DNA from 3 places in the Mesorhizobium sp. B2-4-1 genome. Region 3 is predicted to be linked to each of the others. Evidence: predicted binding sites of a transcription regulator. Region 3 holds the regulator's gene; each other region holds the start of a gene.
What was found. The regulator PhoB, encoded in region 3, activates phosphate uptake and scavenging genes when phosphate is short. The targets are predictions, from matches to a motif close to TGTCATNNANCTGTCAT.

Region 1 (5,760 bases), on a different contig from region 3:
TTGCGGGTCGCCGATGCGGTGATCGCCTTGACGCAGCGGCTGGTTTTCGGCGACCTGACGAAATTCGGCGTGCCGCCGGCACCGGTGGGCGGCGCCAGCCGCCTGACCACCGACTACACAGCGATCGCCGCCGACGAGGGCGCGATCGACGCCATCCGCTCGGGCAGGATCACCGTCGTGCCGGGGGTGCGGGAATTCACCCGCGACGGCGTCATCCTGGCCAATGGCAGCCTGATCGATCCCGACATCGTCATTGCCGCGACGGGCTACCGCACCGGGCTTGAGCAGATGGTCGGCGATCTCGGCGTGCTCGACGGCAAGGGCGTTCCGCTGTTCAATGGCGGGGATGCCGATCCGAAACTGCCTGGCCTCTGGTTCACCGGCATGCGGCCGAGCATCCGCGGCTGCTTCGCCAACGCCGCCATTCAGGCCAAGGCGATCGCCGAGCGGATTGCCCGGCGGATCGCCAATTCCGGCCCCTGAACCGGGCTGGAGGTTCGTTTTACGCGTCGGACGGAACCCCACTTTCCTGGAATTGCCCTCTAAATCGCGATCTTGCCGCCGCCTTGCCTGGTAATGGCGACAACCGCCGGCCGCACCGGCATGTCCGGCTTGAAATCGGGCCAGCGCGTCGACGGATCCTCATAATAGGACGGGCGGCCGAACGCCTCCCAGTCCTCGCCGCCGTCGCCCGGATGCTGGACGGCGACGAAGGCGGTCTGATCGTCGGGCGCAAACAGCGGCCCGCACATTTCAGCGCCGATCGGCACGCGGAAGAACAGTTTTGACGTCGCGCGCGCCGGCCCTTCGGTGTCGACCGCCCACAGGCCGTCGGTGCGGCCGGTGGCCTTCGGGCCCTGGCCGTCGGTGGCGACCCACAGGCGCCCGGCTGAATCGACCGCGCAATTGTCGGGCATGCCGAACCAGCCATTGGCCGTGGTGGCGGTGGAGAAGGTGGCGCCGACATCGGCAACCGCCGGATCGCCGCATTTCAGGAGCACTTCCCATTTGCCCCTGGTGCCGGCGAAATCGCCGCCATCTTCCGATATCTCGATGATGTGGCCGAAGGCGTTGTCGGCGCGCGGGTTGGCGGCGTCGACCTGGTCGGCCTTGCGCTTGGAATTGTTGGTCAGCATGACATAGACCTTGCCGTTGACACGATTGGGCTGGATGTCCTCGGGGCGGTCCATCTTGGTGGCGCCGAGCAGGTCGGCGGCACGCCGCGTCTCGATCAACACGTCGGCCTGGCCGGCAAAGCCGTTCTCGGCCGTCAGCGGGCCCTGGCCGAAGACGATCGGCAGCCATTCCACCGTACCGTCCGCGGCGAATTTGGCGACATGCAGCGTGCCGTCATCGAGCAGGTTCATGTTGGCGGCGCGGTCGTCCGGATCGAAACGGCCCGCGGTGACGAATTTGTAGACGTACTCGAAGCGCTCGTCGTCGCCGAGATAGAAGACGACGCGGCCATCCTTGGCGACGATCGATTCGGCGCCTTCATGCTTGAAGCGGCCCATTGCGGTGCGCTTCCTGGGCGTGGATGTCGGATCGTTGACGTCGACCTCGACGATCCAGCCGAAACGGTTGGGCTCGTTCGGCTCCTTGGCGAGGTCGAAACGATCGTAATGCGCGCCCCATTCATAGGCGCCTTCCGGAATGCCGAGGCGCTTGTAGTTGGCGGCTTCCTTATGGCCTTCCGGCAGTTCACCGGAGAAATAGCCGTGGATGTTCTCCTCGGCCATGACATAGGTGCCCCAAGGCGTGACGCCGCCGGCGCAGTTGTTGAATGTGCCGATGACCTTGGTGCCGGATGGGTCGGCATTGGTCTTGACGCGGTCATGACCGGCGACCGGGCCCGACAGCGCCATTTCGGTGTTGGAGGTGATGCGGCGGTTCAACTTGCCGTCGCGCACCACCTGCCACTTGCCGCCTTCCTTGCGGATCTCGACGATGGTGCCGCCATGTGCCGCCATCTCGACATCGACCTGCTCCTTCGAGAGCGGCGCGAGTTCGGCCGCCTTCTTGCCGTCCTTCTCGACGATCTTGACGATGCCCGGGAACATCAGATGCGGATTGGTGTATTCGTGGTTGACGACCAGCAGGCCATGCTCGGCGGAGCCACCGATCCCGATATAGCCGACATAGTCATTGTTGTAGCCGAATTGTCTTGCCTGGGCCTCAGCCGACTGCCTGGCCGGGTCGAACTCCGGCGAATCGGCAAACAGCGGATCGCCCCAGCGCAACAGCACGTCGGCATCGTAGCCCGGCGCGACATGGTGCTTGTCGTCGATACCGGCTTCGAGTTCCTCGAACGAGAAGGCGGAGCCCTCGGCGGCACGCGCATCGTCGGCGGCCACGAGCGCCAGCGGGCTGACGGTGGCGGCAATGGCCGAGACGGCCAGCGAGCCCTTGAGGAAGGCGCGGCGGGAGAACCGCTCGGCAATGATTTCGCCCATGGTGCGGTTTTCGGTGGGGTTGGTCGCCGGACCGTCGTTTTCCTCAAGCAGGCTGGTGCGGAATCGGGCGTCGGGCGAGCGATGGTCGGTCATGGTCTGCCTCTGGCTGGATGGCTGGAGCGTGTCACGCGTTTCGACCCCTTATAGACGATCGGTCACACTTTCGTGACATTCGTGCACCCGCCAGCTTGACCGCGAACCTCGCGCCACATCCGGTTTAAAACTCGGACCAAGGTCCTAAACCGATCGGGGCGAAGGTCCGGATTGCCGCGGCATCGGTCGTGGGCCACTTACACGAACACGCCATGTCGCCGATGGTCGCGTACCTGCACGAGATGGCCTCTGAATTTTGCCGGTCCGATCAAGTGAGGGACTGATGCGCAGCTCGATCATGGCTCATTGTTGCTGGCTGGCCCTGAGAGCAGTGCCGGCACTGGCGCTGACCATAGCCCCCTATCACCTCGATTTTCACGGTTCCGCCGCAGGCATTGTCGCGTCCAGCGCCCAAGCCAAGCCTGGCGGGAACAGCGGCAATGGCGGTGGTAGCGGTAACGGCAATGGCGGCAATGGAAATAACGGCGGCGGCAACAATGGCAACGCCGGAGGCAACAATGGCAACGCCGGAGGCAACAATGGCAACGCTGGCGGCAACGGGAACAATGGCGCCGGCAACAACGGCAAGGGGAAGGGTGCCAACAGCTCCGGCAAGCATGTGAACGCAACAACCGGCGATCGTGTCGAAATAGACGACAACAAGATCGTGGTGCAGCACCCTAACGGCTTCGGGGAAGAGATCGAGAAGGGTCGCTTCAAAATGACCGACGCTCTGGGCCGCACGATCGTCGAGCGCCCTGCGACGGCGGCGGATATAAGCCGCCTCAAGGGGTTGTAGAGCGGGCAATAGGCATCGCCCGCTTTACGTGTCACCTCCGCCGCCCCCCGGCGGAGGTGACCTTGTCACTCCGGCCCCGTATAGGGGCCGTCTTTTTTGCCCTGGAGCGTTCCGCTGCTGCACCGCGCTTCAGGTTTTCATTTATGCGTGTCGTTATCCCAAACCGGGGATCCCTTGCGGCCGACCAGGATTAGCTGCCGGCCCGATCCCGCGCTTCGCGCATCAGCAGCGCCGCCTCGGTGCGATTGCGGACGTTGAGCTTGGACAGCACACCGGTCATGTGATGCTTGACCGTTTTTTCCTGCAGTGCCAGCCGCAGCGCCACTTCCTTGTTGCTCAGCCCTTCCGCCACCAGCTGCAGGATCTCGGCCTCGCGTCCGGTGAGCTGACGCAGGCGATCCGTCCTGCCGTTGGCCGGCTGCAGCGATTGCAGGTCCGAAAGCAGGCGAGCCGACAGGGTCGGCGACACATAGGTCTCGCCGGCCGCGACACCATGGAGGATTTCGGCCAGCATGCGCGAGCCGACCCCCTTCAGCACATAGCCGCGCACACCGGCATTCAGCGCCCGCGCCACGTCGGCATTGGCCTCCGAGACCGTCAGCATGACGATCTTCTGTCCGGGATTGGCACCCAGTATGCCGGCCACCGACGCAAGGCCGTCACCCGGCATGCTGATGTCGAGCAGCAGTATGTCGGGCTGCAAAGTCGAGGCGATGCGTTCGGCATCCTGCGCCGTGGCGCCCTGGGCCACCATTTCGAAGCCGCCGATCTCCGACAGGCTGCGGGTAACGCCTTCGCGAAACAGAGGGTGGTCGTCGACAATGGCGACACGGATGGTACCGATCATGGTTGATCCTCGACGGCTAGCGTAATCATCAATCGTGTTCCCTGCGGCCCGGTCGTGGTCTCGAACTGGCCACCAATGCTTTCGATACGCTCCCTGATGCCGGCGAGCCCCAGGCCTTCGGCCCGCCTCGGGTCGAATCCGGGCCCGCCATCCGACACTTCAACGAAGAACTTGCCGCCTGTCATCCCGGCCTTCACCTCCTGATCCTTGCCCTGCCCATGACGGTAGGCGTTGTTCAGCCCCTCCTGGACGAAGCGATAGATGCTGATCTTCTCCGAAGCGCCCAGTTCGGGCAACTGCCTGGATAGGGTCAGCGCCACGGAACTGCGGGTCCTGCGTTGATGCTCGTCGACGGCAAGACGCAGAATGTCGCCGGTCGCGGCCGTTTCTATCTGCGGCAGGACAAGGCCGTTGCAGATGCCGCGGATTTCACGCATCGCGTCGTCCAGCGCCATGCGGATCATGGCGATCTCGGCGTTGCGGCTGTCGCTGGAGGCACCCTCGCCGGAAATGGCGGGGCTATCCACACGCAGCGCCGCCAGCGCGACGAGCTGGGCCGGCCCGTCATGAAGGTCGGCACCGATGCGACGCAGGTATCGTTCATTGAGCGCCGTGGCACGGCGCGACGCCTGCTGGACGCGCAGGCGCAGCGCCCGGTTTTGCGAAACCAGCGCCTGCAGCTCGGAGACCTGACCCTGCAGAACGCCGCGCTGCTTGTCGATGGTGCGGCTGCCACGTATGACGATCCCCGACAACAGCAGCAGCGCCGTCAGCGTGGCGCCGGCCACGATCAGCCAGCTCGACAGCAAGGCGGAAGCCAGAGCCGCCTGGAAATCGTCGGCGATCTCGTAGAATTCGGTGACGGCGACCACCTCGCCCGACCAGGGTTCGCGGACTGGATTGTAGATTTCCAGCAGCGGCACGCCCGCGGCCCTCTCCTCCTTGTCGTCCTCGTCGCCTAGCTCGTTGAACTCGGCGACGACATTCCCGGCGAAGGCGGCACGCAGGTTGGCGCTCGGGCCGAACTGCCGGCCGATCAAGGCCGTGTCCTTCGAATACAGCACCGTGCCGTCCCGACGCCACAACTTGAAGGAAAACAGCCGTTTGCCGAGCGCGCCTTGGCCGAGGGTCTCGTCAAGCGCCCGTTTGACGGCGTCATCGAGCTGATGGTTCGTGCGCAGATCGGGGAGCAGCGGAGCGATCACACTGTCGACATAAAGGGCAGTCGTGGCCGCCGAATTGTGGAGCACGCTTTCGCGGATTTGCGCGGTGACCCAGAAGCCGACCACCAGCATCACCGCAAGCAGCCCGAAGCCGCCGGCAATGATGAACTGCAGCGCCAGCGTAAGCCCGTTCCAGCGCCGCGACAAGGTTTCGAGAAATCGCACGCCACGCTCCTCGCCCCCACCCGCAGGGGCAGGGTAGTGGCCGCGACTTTGGCGCTTCGGTCCTGCCGACACAAGAGCCTGGTCCCACGGCAGCTGCTTGACGTCCCGACGCGCTTGCGAAACAAGGCACGGACGACCGGCATCAATATCGAGGGCAGGGTGAGTTTTTCGGGGTTACTT
Region 2 (5,760 bases), on a different contig from region 3:
CAATGAAGCGGTCGAGACCTGTCTGGCCGGGCGTGTAGCCTTGCGTGAATTCGCGCGACCAGATGCCGAAGCTCTTTTCCAGCCGAAGCGCGTTGAGTGCGTAATAGCCAATCTCGGCGAGGCCGAGATCCTCGCCGGCGGCAAGCAGCGTTTCGCGCAATGTGGCATGCATGGTGGCCGGGCAGTTGATCTCGAAGCCGAGCTCGCCGGCGATCGAAAGGCGAGCCATCCGCGCCCCCACCATGCCGATGTCGAATTCGCCGCATGCCATGAATGGCAAGGCTTTGGCGGAGATGTCCTGGTGCGTCGTGCGCTCGACGATCTTTCTGGCATTGGGGCCGGTGACCAGGAAGCCGGACATCGCATCTGAAATATCGGTGACGCAAACGCCTTCAGCCATATGCGCTTCGAACCAGCGCATGTGAAATTCGCGCAGATAGTAGGAGCCCATCAGCCAGTAGTCGCCATTGCCCCAGTTGAAGACGGTGAGATCGCCCTTCAGCCGCCCGTCCGGCCCGAGCATCGGCGCCAGCCTCGCCTGTCCCGCCTTCGGCAGCCTGCAGGCCAGCAGCCTGTCGAGCCAGGCCTCCGCGCCCGGTCCCGTGATCGCGTAGCGCGCATAGGCCGAGATATCGATGAGGCCGGCGGCGCGCCGGACTTGCAGCGCCTCGTCACCGACGATGTCGAAGGCGTTGGAGCGCCTGAGCGTCGTCTCCTCGCGGAATCCCATCGGCGCGAAATAGGCGGGGATTTCCAGCCCCCAGGAAGCCGTCCATTCGCAGCCCGCCGCACTCATGCCGTCATAGGCGCCGGGGCGTTTCAGCGGCCGGCCCGCAGGCAGCCGTTCGTTGGGAAAGGTCATGACGAAACGACGAGAATAAAACTGTCGCGTCGTCTGCCTGAGATATTCCCGGTTTGCGGCGAAGGCGCCGTAGCGGGCGATGTCCATGCCGAAAATGTCGGCCTGCGGCTCGCCGTAAATCATCCACTCGGCCAGCGACTTGCCGACGCCGCCGCCCTGGCTGAAGCCGGCCATGACGCCGCAGGCGACCCAGTAATTCTTCAGGCCGCGGACCGGCCCGACGATCGGATTGCCGTCCGGGGTGAAGGTGAAGGCGCCGTTGACCCATTTGCGGATGCCTGCCGTCGCCAGGCAAGGGAAGCGCTCATGCGCCTTGGCAAGTTCCGGGCCGATGCGGTCGGTGTCTTCGGGGATGAGCTCGATGCCGTAATCCCACGGCGCGCCGTCCATGTTCCAGTGCTTCGGGTTCTGCTCGTAGACGCCGAGCAGCACGCCCTTGCGCTCCTGCCGCAGATAGGAAAAGCCGTCGAGATCGACGGCCAGGCCGATCTCCTTGTCGAGGGCAGCGACTTCCGGAATGTCCTCGGTGACGAAATAATGGTGCTCCATCGGCGTCACCGGCAGTTCAACCCCGGCCATGCGGCCGAGTTGCTTGGCCCACAACCCGCCGGCATTCACGACATGCTCGGCGGTGATGGTGCGTTGCTCTGTGACGACATCCCAATGGCCGTCGGCGCGCGCCTTCAGCTCGACCACGCGGTTGCGCAGGATCACGTCGGCGCCGCGCTTCCTGGCGGCACCGACATACGCATGCGTCGTGCCGTAAGGGTCGAGATGGCCCTCGTTGGAATCGTAGAGGCCGCCAAGCACGCCGGTGACGTCGACGATCGGGCAGATTGCCTTGATCTCGTCAGGCGTCACCAGCCGGGCGGTCTCGATGTCGACCGACTGGAATACCGCCCAGGCCGATTTCAGCCACTCCCAGCGCGCCGGATCGCTGGCTATGTTGACGCCGCCAGTCATGTGCAGCCCGACGTCCTGGCCGGATTCGGCCTCGATCTCGCGGTAAAGGTTGATGGTGTAATCCTGCAGCGCGGCGACATTGGGGTCGGCATTGAGCGCGTGGAACCCCGCCGCCGCATGCCAAGTCGACCCCGCCGTCAGTTCGGCGCGCTCGATCAGCGCCACATCCGACCAGCCGAACCGCGCCAGGTGATAGAGCACCGAAGCGCCCACCACTCCTCCCCCGATGACGACTGCGCGGTAGTGAGACTTCAAGGCTTCCCTCCTCCACGGACTGTTCGAAACCGGAACCATATACGTACTGTACATGAGTGTCTAGTACTACGAACAGCTCCTGGACGCTGTCGAACCTGTGTCGGAACGATCGATTTTTTGGCGCGGCCGCACTTCCCCAGCAGCGTCGCGGCGGGCCGACGCGAATGCGTCACCAACTGTCATGCAAGCATCATGTTCGCGCCTTAGACCGCTTGCCGAGGGCACAAGCGGCCCTCCAGGGCGGCAGCCTCGCCGCCGCCAGGCAACCTCAGAATTCCGCCGTCCCGGCGCTTTGTCATCAAGGGGATATCCATGACGCATCTACGCTCATTCTCGTTGCGGCTGCTGGTCGCCGCGCTGGCGGCCTCGGCCGTTTCGCTGCCCGCCTTCGCCGACAGCTCGGCCAGCGTCGGCGGCGCCAGTTTCGTCAACAAGGGGCTGGTGGGGGTTGGCCGCATCCCGGCCGGCCAGCGCGACAGGTTCGGCGAGACCTTCGGCTCCGGCTCCGGCATGTCGATCGACACCGCGGGCTGGACGCATGATGCCGGCACCTACAGAGGCTCGCTGTGGCTGCTGCCCGACCGCGGTTATAACGTCGTCGGTACCACCGACTACCGGCCGCGCCTCAACACGATCAACATCGAGTTCGCCCCGGTGGCGCCAGGTGCCGCGCCCGCGGCCGGCCAGGAGCAGACCGGCGTCAAGGCGACGCTCGCCGACACCATGCTCCTGACCGACGACAAGGGCGCCGACGCCAGCGGTCTCGACCCGCTGAACGGCGTGCGTCCCGCCGCCGGCGACATGCCTGTCCTGCCGCAGGCCGACAATGGCAAGCTCGCGCTCGACAATGAGGCGATCGTGCGGCTGCCCGACGGCACCATGCTCGTCTCCGACGAATACGGTCCCGACATCTACCGCTTCTCCGCCGACGGCCGTCTGATGTCGGCGACCCAGCCTCCGGCCGCGCTCGTGCCGATGCGCCACGGCACGGCCAACTTTGCTTCCGACAATCCGGGCCCAGGTGCTGCCGAACCCGACCCAAAGGATCCCGAAACCGGCCGCCAGAACAATCAGGGCCTCGAAGGCATGGCAATGACGCCGGACGGCAAGTTCGTGATCGCGGTTTTGCAGTCGGCGACCCGGCAGGACGGCGGCGATTCGGCCTCGACGCGCCAGAACACCAGGGCGCTGGTCTATGACGCCTCCGATCTTGCCCATCTCAAGCTGGCACATGAATATGTCGTGCCGCTGCCGGTGTTCAAGGACGCCAAGGGCAAGACCAAGGTGGCTGCGCAAAGCGAGATCGTGGCGCTGTCGGACACGGCTTTCCTGATGCTGGCGCGCGACAGCGGCAATGGCCAGGGCCTGAAGGGCGAAGAGTCGCTGTATCGCAAGATCGACATTGTCGACCTTTCCGGCGCGACCGACATCGCCGGCGGTCCCTTCGATGCCGCCGACAAGCCGGTGGCGCCCAAGGGCGTGCTCGATCCGTCGGGGACGCCGGCAAGGCTGACGCCGTTCATCGACATCAACGACAAGGCCGAGCTTGCCCGCTTCGGCCTGCACAATGGCGCGCCCAATGACAAGGACAACCTCTCGGAAAAGTGGGAAGCGATGTCGCTGGCGAGCGTGCTCGATCCGAAGCTGCCCGACGACTATTTCCTGTTCGTCGCCAACGACAACGATTTCCTCGCCCAGGACGGTTTCCAGGTCGGCGCGCCCTACAAGGCCGAGGACGGCGCCGATGTCGACACCATGTTCCTTGTCTTTCAGGTCACGCTTCCCGGCCTCGCCAGGAAGTAAGCATCTTGCCGGAGGCGCCAGGCGGGCCTCCGGCCCGACAAGCATGATCGGATGCACGACGGCGTGCCTTACCCGCCATCGCTCCTTTCTCCAGGGTGCATCCCGGTCGGGCCTGCGGTATCCTGCGTGCCGGACTCAAAAGAACCAGCTTTGCCGGATTGCCGCCATGGATGAAAAGATGCCCGCGCGCCGGCGCACCGGTGACCTGACCAGCGGCCCCATTCCGCGCACGCTCCTGCTGTTCGCCCTGCCGGTGCTCGGCTCCAACGTGCTGCAATCGCTCAACGGCTCGGTCAACGCCGTCTGGGTCGGCCGCTTCCTCGGCGAATCCGCGCTCACCGCCACCTCCAATGCCAATCTGGTGCTGTTCCTCATCCTCGGCACGGTGTTCGGCATCGGCATGGCGGCCACCATACTGGTGGCGCAATCGGTCGGCGCCCGCGACCTACCCGAGGCGCGCCGCATCGTCGGCACCAGCGCCACCTTCTTCTTCTTCGTCTCGGTGCTGTTCGCCGTCTGCGGCTGGATCTGGGTAGACGCCATTCTGGGCGCGCTCGGCACACCGCCCGACGCCTTGCCGCTGGCGCGCTCCTATTTGCGCATCATCTTCGTGGCCGTGCCGATGATGAACCTTCTGTCCTTTGTGATGACGGTGCTGCGCGGCGCCGGCGATTCGCGAACGCCGTTCTTTTTCATGGCGCTCGCCGTCGTGCTCGACATCATCTTGAACCCACTGCTCATCCGCGGCATCGGGCCGTTTCCAGAGCTCGGCATCGCCGGCTCGGCAACCTCGACGCTTGTCGGCCAGACGGTGAGCGTCATTGCCATCCTGATCGTGCTCTATGTCCGTAAGCACCCGCTGCGTCTGGCCGGCGCCAATCTGGCGCTGCTGCGGCCGGATCCCGCCTTGCTGCGCGTCGTCGTTTTCAAGGGGGTGCCGATGGGTTTGCAGATGATCGTGATTTCGGCCGCGGCCCTGACGGTGATGGGCATCGTCAATTCCTACGGTTCGCAGGTGGCCGCCGCCTACGGCATCGCCGCGCAGTTATGGACCTACATCCAGATGCCCGCGCTCGCCATCGGCGCGGCCGTGTCCTCGATGGCGGCGCAGAACGTCGGCGCCGGCCGCTGGGACCGCATCAGCCGCATCGCAGCGTCAGGCGTCGGCTTCAACCTGGTGCTGACCGGTGCTCTCGTGGCACTTCTATGGGTCTTCGATCGCTCGATCCTCAGCCTGTTCCTGAGCCGCGACAGCGCGGCGATAGACATCGCCGCTCACATCAACAACGTCGCATCCTGGTCGTTCATCCTGTTCGGCGTCACCATCGTGCTGTTCGCCACCGTGCGCGCCACGGGCGCCGTGATGCCGCCGCTGGTCATCCTGGTGATCTCGGTGCTGGTCGTGCGCACCGGCTTTGCCTATTTCATGCGCGATGTGATCGGCGAGGAGGCGCTGTGGTGGAGTTTCCCCGCCGGCTCGATCACCTCCCTGCTGCTGGCCGCGGCCTATTACCGTCTCGGCGGCTGGCGCACCCTGCACATGATCGAGAACAGGCCGGCCGCTGGCGAGCCGCCCGACACCGGGCTCGGCGTGCCGCGCCAGCGCGCGCATTTTTCCCCAGAGACGCCGAACGGCTGAAGCTGGCCGCTCTCAAGGCCTGTTTTTCAACCCAAAGCCCAGCGCGACCAGCGCAAACACGATGATCATCGCGGCGAACGCCAGGCTGGCCGCGATGGGGCTGGCATAGGTCGAGATGATGCCGATGCCGATGACGGGCAAGGCATTGCCGATAAAGCAGCAGATGAAGAAGCTGGATACCACTTCGGCGCGGCGATCCTCCGGTGCGATCTCGTTCACCACCTGCAGGCTGCCACGA
Region 3 (5,760 bases):
GAGCTGCTTGCCGGCATACCCTCCATCATCTACGGCATCTGGGGCCTGTTCGTGTTCGCGCCGTTCCTGCAGACGACGGTGCAGCCCTTCATCATCAAGCTTTTCCACGACGTGCCGGGACTCTCCAGCCTGTTTGCCGGCCCGCCCTACGGCATCGGCCTTCTGACCTCGGCGATGATCCTTGCCATCATGGTCCTGCCCTTCATCACCTCGATCACCAAGGATGTCTTCGACACGGTGCCGGCGGTGCTGAAGGAATCGGCCTACGGCATCGGCTGCACGACCTGGGAGGTCACGCGCCGCGTCGTCATCCCCTATACCCGCGTCGGCATCATGGGCGGCGTCATGCTCGGCCTCGGCCGCGCGCTCGGCGAAACCATGGCGGTAACCTTCGTCATCGGCAACGCCCACCGCATCAGCGGCTCGCTGTTCGCGCCCGGCACGACGATCTCGGCGACCATCGCCAACGAGTTCACCGAAGCCGACGGCGATCTCTATACGTCTTCGCTGGTGGCGCTCGGCCTGATCCTGTTCGTCATCACTTTCCTGATCCTTGCCCTTGCGCGCTACATGCTGCTGCGCATGGACAGCCGCACGGGAGCCTGACCGATGTCGACGGCCACATCGCTTCACAATCGACGCAAGCGCAGGAATGCCGTGATGATGACGCTATGCGTCACGGCGGCGGGCATCGGCCTGGCCTGGCTGGCGCTCATCCTCGGCGCACTGCTCTATAAGGGCCTGTCGGGTGTTTCGCTCTCTGTGTTCACCGAAATGACACCGCCGCCCGGCGATGCCGGCGGCCTGCTCAATGCCATCTACGGCAGTATCATGATGACAGTCATCGCCGTCATCGTCGGCACGCCGATCGGTGTCCTCGCTGGGACCTACATGGCCGAATATGGCCGCTTCTCGCGCCTCACCACCGTCGTGCGCTTCATCAACGACATCCTGCTGTCGGCACCCTCGATCATCGTCGGCCTGTTCGTCTACGAGCTGCTGGTGCGGCCGATGGGACATTTCTCGGCGATCGCCGGTGCCGTCGCTCTGGCCATCCTGGTCATCCCGGTCGTCGTGCGCACCACCGAGGACATGCTCAACCTCGTGCCGAACGCCCTGCGCGAGGCCGGCGCCGCGATCGGCGCGCCGCGCTGGGTGGTCATCCGCTCGGTCGCCTACCGTGCGGCGCTGTCGGGCATCGTCACCGGCATATTGCTGGCCATCGCCCGCATTTCCGGCGAGACGGCGCCGCTGCTCTTCACGGCGCTCAACAACCAGTTCTGGTCGAGTAATCTCAATGCGCCGATGGCCAGCCTGCCCGTCACCATCTTCCAGTTCGCTCTCAGCCCCTACGAGGAATGGCAGCAGCTGGCGTGGACCGGCGCACTCATAATCACCCTTACGGTTCTCGGGCTGAGCATCTTCGCCCGCAGCCTTACCGGACGCAGAGAGGACAGATGAAACCGATGTTGTCCACCGAGTTGAATACGCCCGAAGTCGCGGTCGAGAAAGCCAAGATCGAGGTCAAGGGCCTCAATTTCTACTATGGCCAGTCGAAGGCGCTGAAGGATATCAGCCTGTCGCTGCCCGAGCGCAGCGTCACCGCCTTCATCGGGCCTTCGGGCTGCGGGAAGTCGACGCTGCTGCGCGTCTTCAACCGCATCTACGAGCTTTACCCGAGGCAGAGCGCCGAGGGCCAGGTGCTGCTCGACGGCCAGAATATCCTCGACCGTTCGCAGGATCTCAACCTGCTCAGGACCAAGATCGGCATGGTGTTCCAGAAGCCGACGCCGTTCCCGATGTCGATCTACGAGAACATCGCCTTCGGCGTCAGGCTCTATGAGAAGCTCAGCAAGGCGGAGATGGACGGCCGTGTCGAGCAGGCGCTGAAGCGCGCGGCACTGTGGAGCGAGGTCAAGGACAAGCTCAACGCCAGCGGCCTCAGCCTTTCGGGCGGCCAGCAGCAGCGCCTCTGCATCGCCCGCACGGTGGCGGTGAAGCCGGAGGTCATCCTGCTCGACGAGCCTGCCTCGGCGCTCGATCCGCTGTCGACCGCCAAGATCGAGGAGCTGATCGACGAGTTGCAGGCCGATTATACGATCGTCATCGTCACCCACAACATGCAGCAGGCGGCGCGCGTGTCGAAGCAGACCGCCTTCATGTATCTGGGCGAGCTGGTCGAGTTCGACCGCACCGAGAAGATCTTCACGTCGCCCCGCGAGAAGCGCACGCAGGACTATATCACCGGCCGCTTCGGCTGATCCCAGGCATACGAGGACCAAGATCATGGCCGAACACACAGTCGCAGCCTTTGACGAAGATCTCGGACAGATCAGCAGGCTGATCCGCGACATGGGCGATCTCGCCTCATCGATGGTCGGCGGCGCGACCAAGGCGCTCCTGAATTCCGACAACGCGCTCGCCCAGCGCGTCGTCTCCGACGACGCGATCATGGATGCGCGCCAGCGCGAACTCGACGACCGCGCCATCACCCTGATCGCCAAGCGGCAGCCCATGGCGGACGATCTGCGCCATGTCGTCGGCTCGATCCGCATGGCGGGCGATCTCGAACGCATCGGCGATCTCGCCAAGAACATCGCCAAGCGCGTCGGCACCGTCGGCCTTGCCGCCACGCCGCGCGACCTGTCGCACTCCATCGACGCCATGGCGCAGCTTGTGCTGATCCAGGTGCAAGGCGTGATCGAGGAGTATGCGGCGCGCGATGCCGCGGCACTTGCCAAGCTGCGCGCCGACGATGAACGCATCGACGTCAAATACACATCGGTGTTCCGCGAGCTGCTGACCTACATGATGGAGGATCCGCGCAACATCACCGCCTGCACGCATCTTTTGTTCTGCGCCAAGAATCTCGAGCGCATCGGCGATCACGTGACCAACATTGCCGAAAATGCCTATTATGTGCTGACCGGCACGCAATTGCCCGCCAATCGCCCGAAGCAGGACGAGACGGCGATGTCGGCGCCAGCGGCTTGACGGCAGGGGTGACCAGTCGATGATCGCGCCACGCATCATGGTGGTGGAGGACGAGGAGCCGCTGGGTGTGCTGCTCCGTTACAATCTGGAATCGGAGGGTTATCAGGTAGAGGTGGTGACGCGCGGCGACGAAGCCGAGATCCGCTTGCAGGAGAATGTCCCTGACCTTCTTGTGCTCGACTGGATGGTGCCGGCGGTGTCCGGCATCGAGCTCTGCCGCCGTCTCCGCATGCGGCCCGAGACCGAGCGGCTGCCGATCATCATGCTGACGGCGCGCGGCGAGGAAAGCGACCGGGTGCGCGGTCTCTCCACCGGCGCCGACGACTATCTGGTCAAGCCGTTCTCAACGCCGGAATTCATGGCACGCGTCAAGGCGCTGCTGCGCCGCGCCAAGCCCGAAGTTCTGTCCAGCGTGCTCAAGGTCGGCGACATCGTGCTCGACCGTGAATCGCACCGGGTCTACCGCAAGAAAAGCGAGATCCGGCTCGGGCCGACCGAGTTCCGCCTGCTCGAATTCATGATGCGACATCCCGGCCGCGTGTTCTCGCGCAGCCAACTGCTCGACAATGTCTGGGGCGAAACGATCTATATCGACGAGCGCACCGTGGACGTGCATGTCGGCCGGCTGCGCAAGGCGGTCAACAATGGCCGCATGCCTGACGTGATCCGCACCATTCGGGGCGCGGGGTATGCGATTCGCGAAGACTAGGGATATGTCACGCAACGTTCTCGCCCACGCCTGATTTCGCCTGTGCCCCCGGCGCGAAAATCTCCTGGTCGACGAAGGTCAGCGCGCGCATGGCGCAGCCCTCGCGGATCAGTGGCAGTTCGTTCGGCTCGGTGTCGAAGGAAATCGATTTCGAGTGCTGGCCGCCGGCGGTCTGGGCAATGGCCTCGCGCAGAGCCGGCTCGATCAGGTCGAAGGCGGCGGCGCTGACGCCGACCATGGCGACCGGCGCCGGATCGATCAGCGCGAACAGGCTGCCAAGGCCGTAACCCAGCGCCTCGCCGGCCTTGCGGTAGGCTTCGCGCTCCGGCCCGTCCTTTTCGCGCGCCGAGGCCGCCAGGGTGCGCATGTCGGCGTCGCTGACGTCGACGGGCTCGGTGTCCTCGCCAAGCTGCCTCGCGTTGCGCCAGATGGCATAGTTGCCGGCATAGGCCTCGACGCAGCCGCGCCGCCCGCAGCGGCAGAGCGCCCCGCCGGGGCGATGGATCATGTGGCCGAACTCGCCTCCGGATGAATGGGTGCCGGTGAACAGTTCACCCTTCAGCACCAAGCCCATGCCGATGCCGTGCGACAAAAGGATGGCGATGAAGTCGTCGCGGTAGCGCTGGGGATCGCGCCAGCGCAGCGCCACCGCCATCATGTTGCAATCGTTCTCCATGGTGGCGGGAATGCCGAACTCGGCCTCCAGTATGTCGGCGAAGGCGATGTCGGTCTGCGGCGTGATCGGCGACCACAGCATGGTGCGCGCATCCGTGTCGGTGATGCCCTGGATCGCCAGCGCGATACGGGCGATGCTGCCGACGTCGAGGTCGGGATCCTCGAACCGCCGCCTGACGATGGCCACGCATTCGCCGATCAGCGCCTCGCGCGACAGGGTGAGCGTGTCCAGCCGGCGCTGCTCTTCAGATATCACCTGGCCGGCATAGTCGATGACGGCGACGGAGAGAAAATTCAGCGACAGCACCACGGTCATCACCGCCGCGGCTTCAGGGTTGAGGCTGAGGCCGACCTGCGGCCGGCCGCGTTTCAGCGCACCGGCCTCGCTCGGCTTGCTCTGCGCCAGGATGCCTTCGCCAATCAGGTCGGAGGAGATCGCCGATATGGTGGAATGGCTGAGCCCGGTGGTCGCGGCAATCTCGGTGCGCGAGGGCTGCCCGGCACGGCGCACGGCCGCGATCACCATCGCCCGGTTGCGTCGGCGCAAATCGTCGTGGCGGATTCCGACCGACATGTTTCTCGCATCCTCCCCGTCGCCGCGTTCTCTCCCCAGGATCCCGACGACCGTCAAATACTGGCAGAACCGGCCTTGGCTGTCATTATTTATTCCGGAGCTCGAAAAAAATTCACGAGGACATCAAAATACATCAGAATCGACGTTGACAGCGTTCCGACGATGGACCAGTGTTTTTTCGAGGCTCGAAAAAATAGAGCCTTTGTGCCGGCCTACGGGCCTGTTTGGTCGCGCCATACGCGGCGCAGGGAGGATTAAGATGAAGAGATTCACAGCCGCCATCCTGGCGGGTGTCGCCATGTCGCTGACGCTCGCGTCGGTCGCGCAGGCGAAGGACAAGGTCATCGGCGTTTCCTGGTCGAACTTCCAGGAAGAGCGCTGGAAGACCGACGAGGCCGCCATGAAGAAGGCGATCGAAGCCGCCGGCGACAAGTATATTTCCGCCGACGCCCAGTCCAATCCCGGCAAGCAGCTCACCGACGTCGAGAGCCTGATCTCCCAGGGCGCCAATTCGCTGATCATCCTGGCGCAGGACGCCTCCGCCATCGGCCCGGCGGTGCAGAAGGCGCTCGACGAAGGCATTCCGGTCGTCGGCTATGACCGCCTGATCGAGAACAAGGACGTCTTCTATCTGACCTTCGACAACAAGGAAGTCGGCCGCATGCAGGCCCGCGAAGTGTTCAAGGTGAAGCCGGAAGGCAACTACGTCTTCATCAAGGGCTCGGGTGCCGATCCGAATGCCGATTTCCTGTTCTCGGGCTCCATGGAAGTGCTCAAGGACGCCATCGACAGCGGCAAGATCAAGAAT

Region 1: the regulator PhoB is predicted to act here: its motif matches at 2,608-2,624, upstream of FJ949_RS01760 (PhoX family phosphatase).
Region 2: the regulator PhoB is predicted to act here: its motif matches at 2,258-2,274, upstream of FJ949_RS08905 (esterase-like activity of phytase family protein).

What each region holds. Positions count from the first base shown of each region.
Region 1 is NZ_VFVN01000001.1:349,527-355,286, forward strand. Features, by position in the region: gene FJ949_RS01755 (NAD(P)/FAD-dependent oxidoreductase) at 1-483, shown strand, start outside; gene FJ949_RS01760 (PhoX family phosphatase) at 543-2,546, opposite strand; gene FJ949_RS01765 (hypothetical protein) at 2,830-3,345, shown strand; gene FJ949_RS01770 (response regulator transcription factor) at 3,536-4,192, opposite strand; gene FJ949_RS01775 (sensor histidine kinase) at 4,189-5,580, opposite strand; gene FJ949_RS01780 (hypothetical protein) at 5,740-5,760, shown strand, end outside.
Region 2 is NZ_VFVN01000003.1:116,467-122,226, reverse strand. Features, by position in the region: gene FJ949_RS08910 (FAD-dependent oxidoreductase) at 1-2,080, opposite strand, end outside; gene FJ949_RS08905 (esterase-like activity of phytase family protein) at 2,393-3,883, shown strand; gene FJ949_RS08900 (MATE family efflux transporter) at 4,050-5,522, shown strand; gene FJ949_RS08895 (MFS transporter) at 5,535-5,760, opposite strand, start outside.
Region 3 is NZ_VFVN01000013.1:61,604-67,363, forward strand. Features, by position in the region: gene pstC (phosphate ABC transporter permease subunit PstC) at 1-606, shown strand, start outside; gene pstA (phosphate ABC transporter permease PstA) at 610-1,461, shown strand; gene pstB (phosphate ABC transporter ATP-binding protein PstB) at 1,458-2,261, shown strand; gene phoU (phosphate signaling complex protein PhoU) at 2,287-2,994, shown strand; gene phoB (phosphate regulon transcriptional regulator PhoB) at 3,014-3,703, shown strand; gene FJ949_RS26285 (ROK family protein) at 3,711-4,952, opposite strand; gene xylF (D-xylose ABC transporter substrate-binding protein) at 5,212-5,760, shown strand, end outside.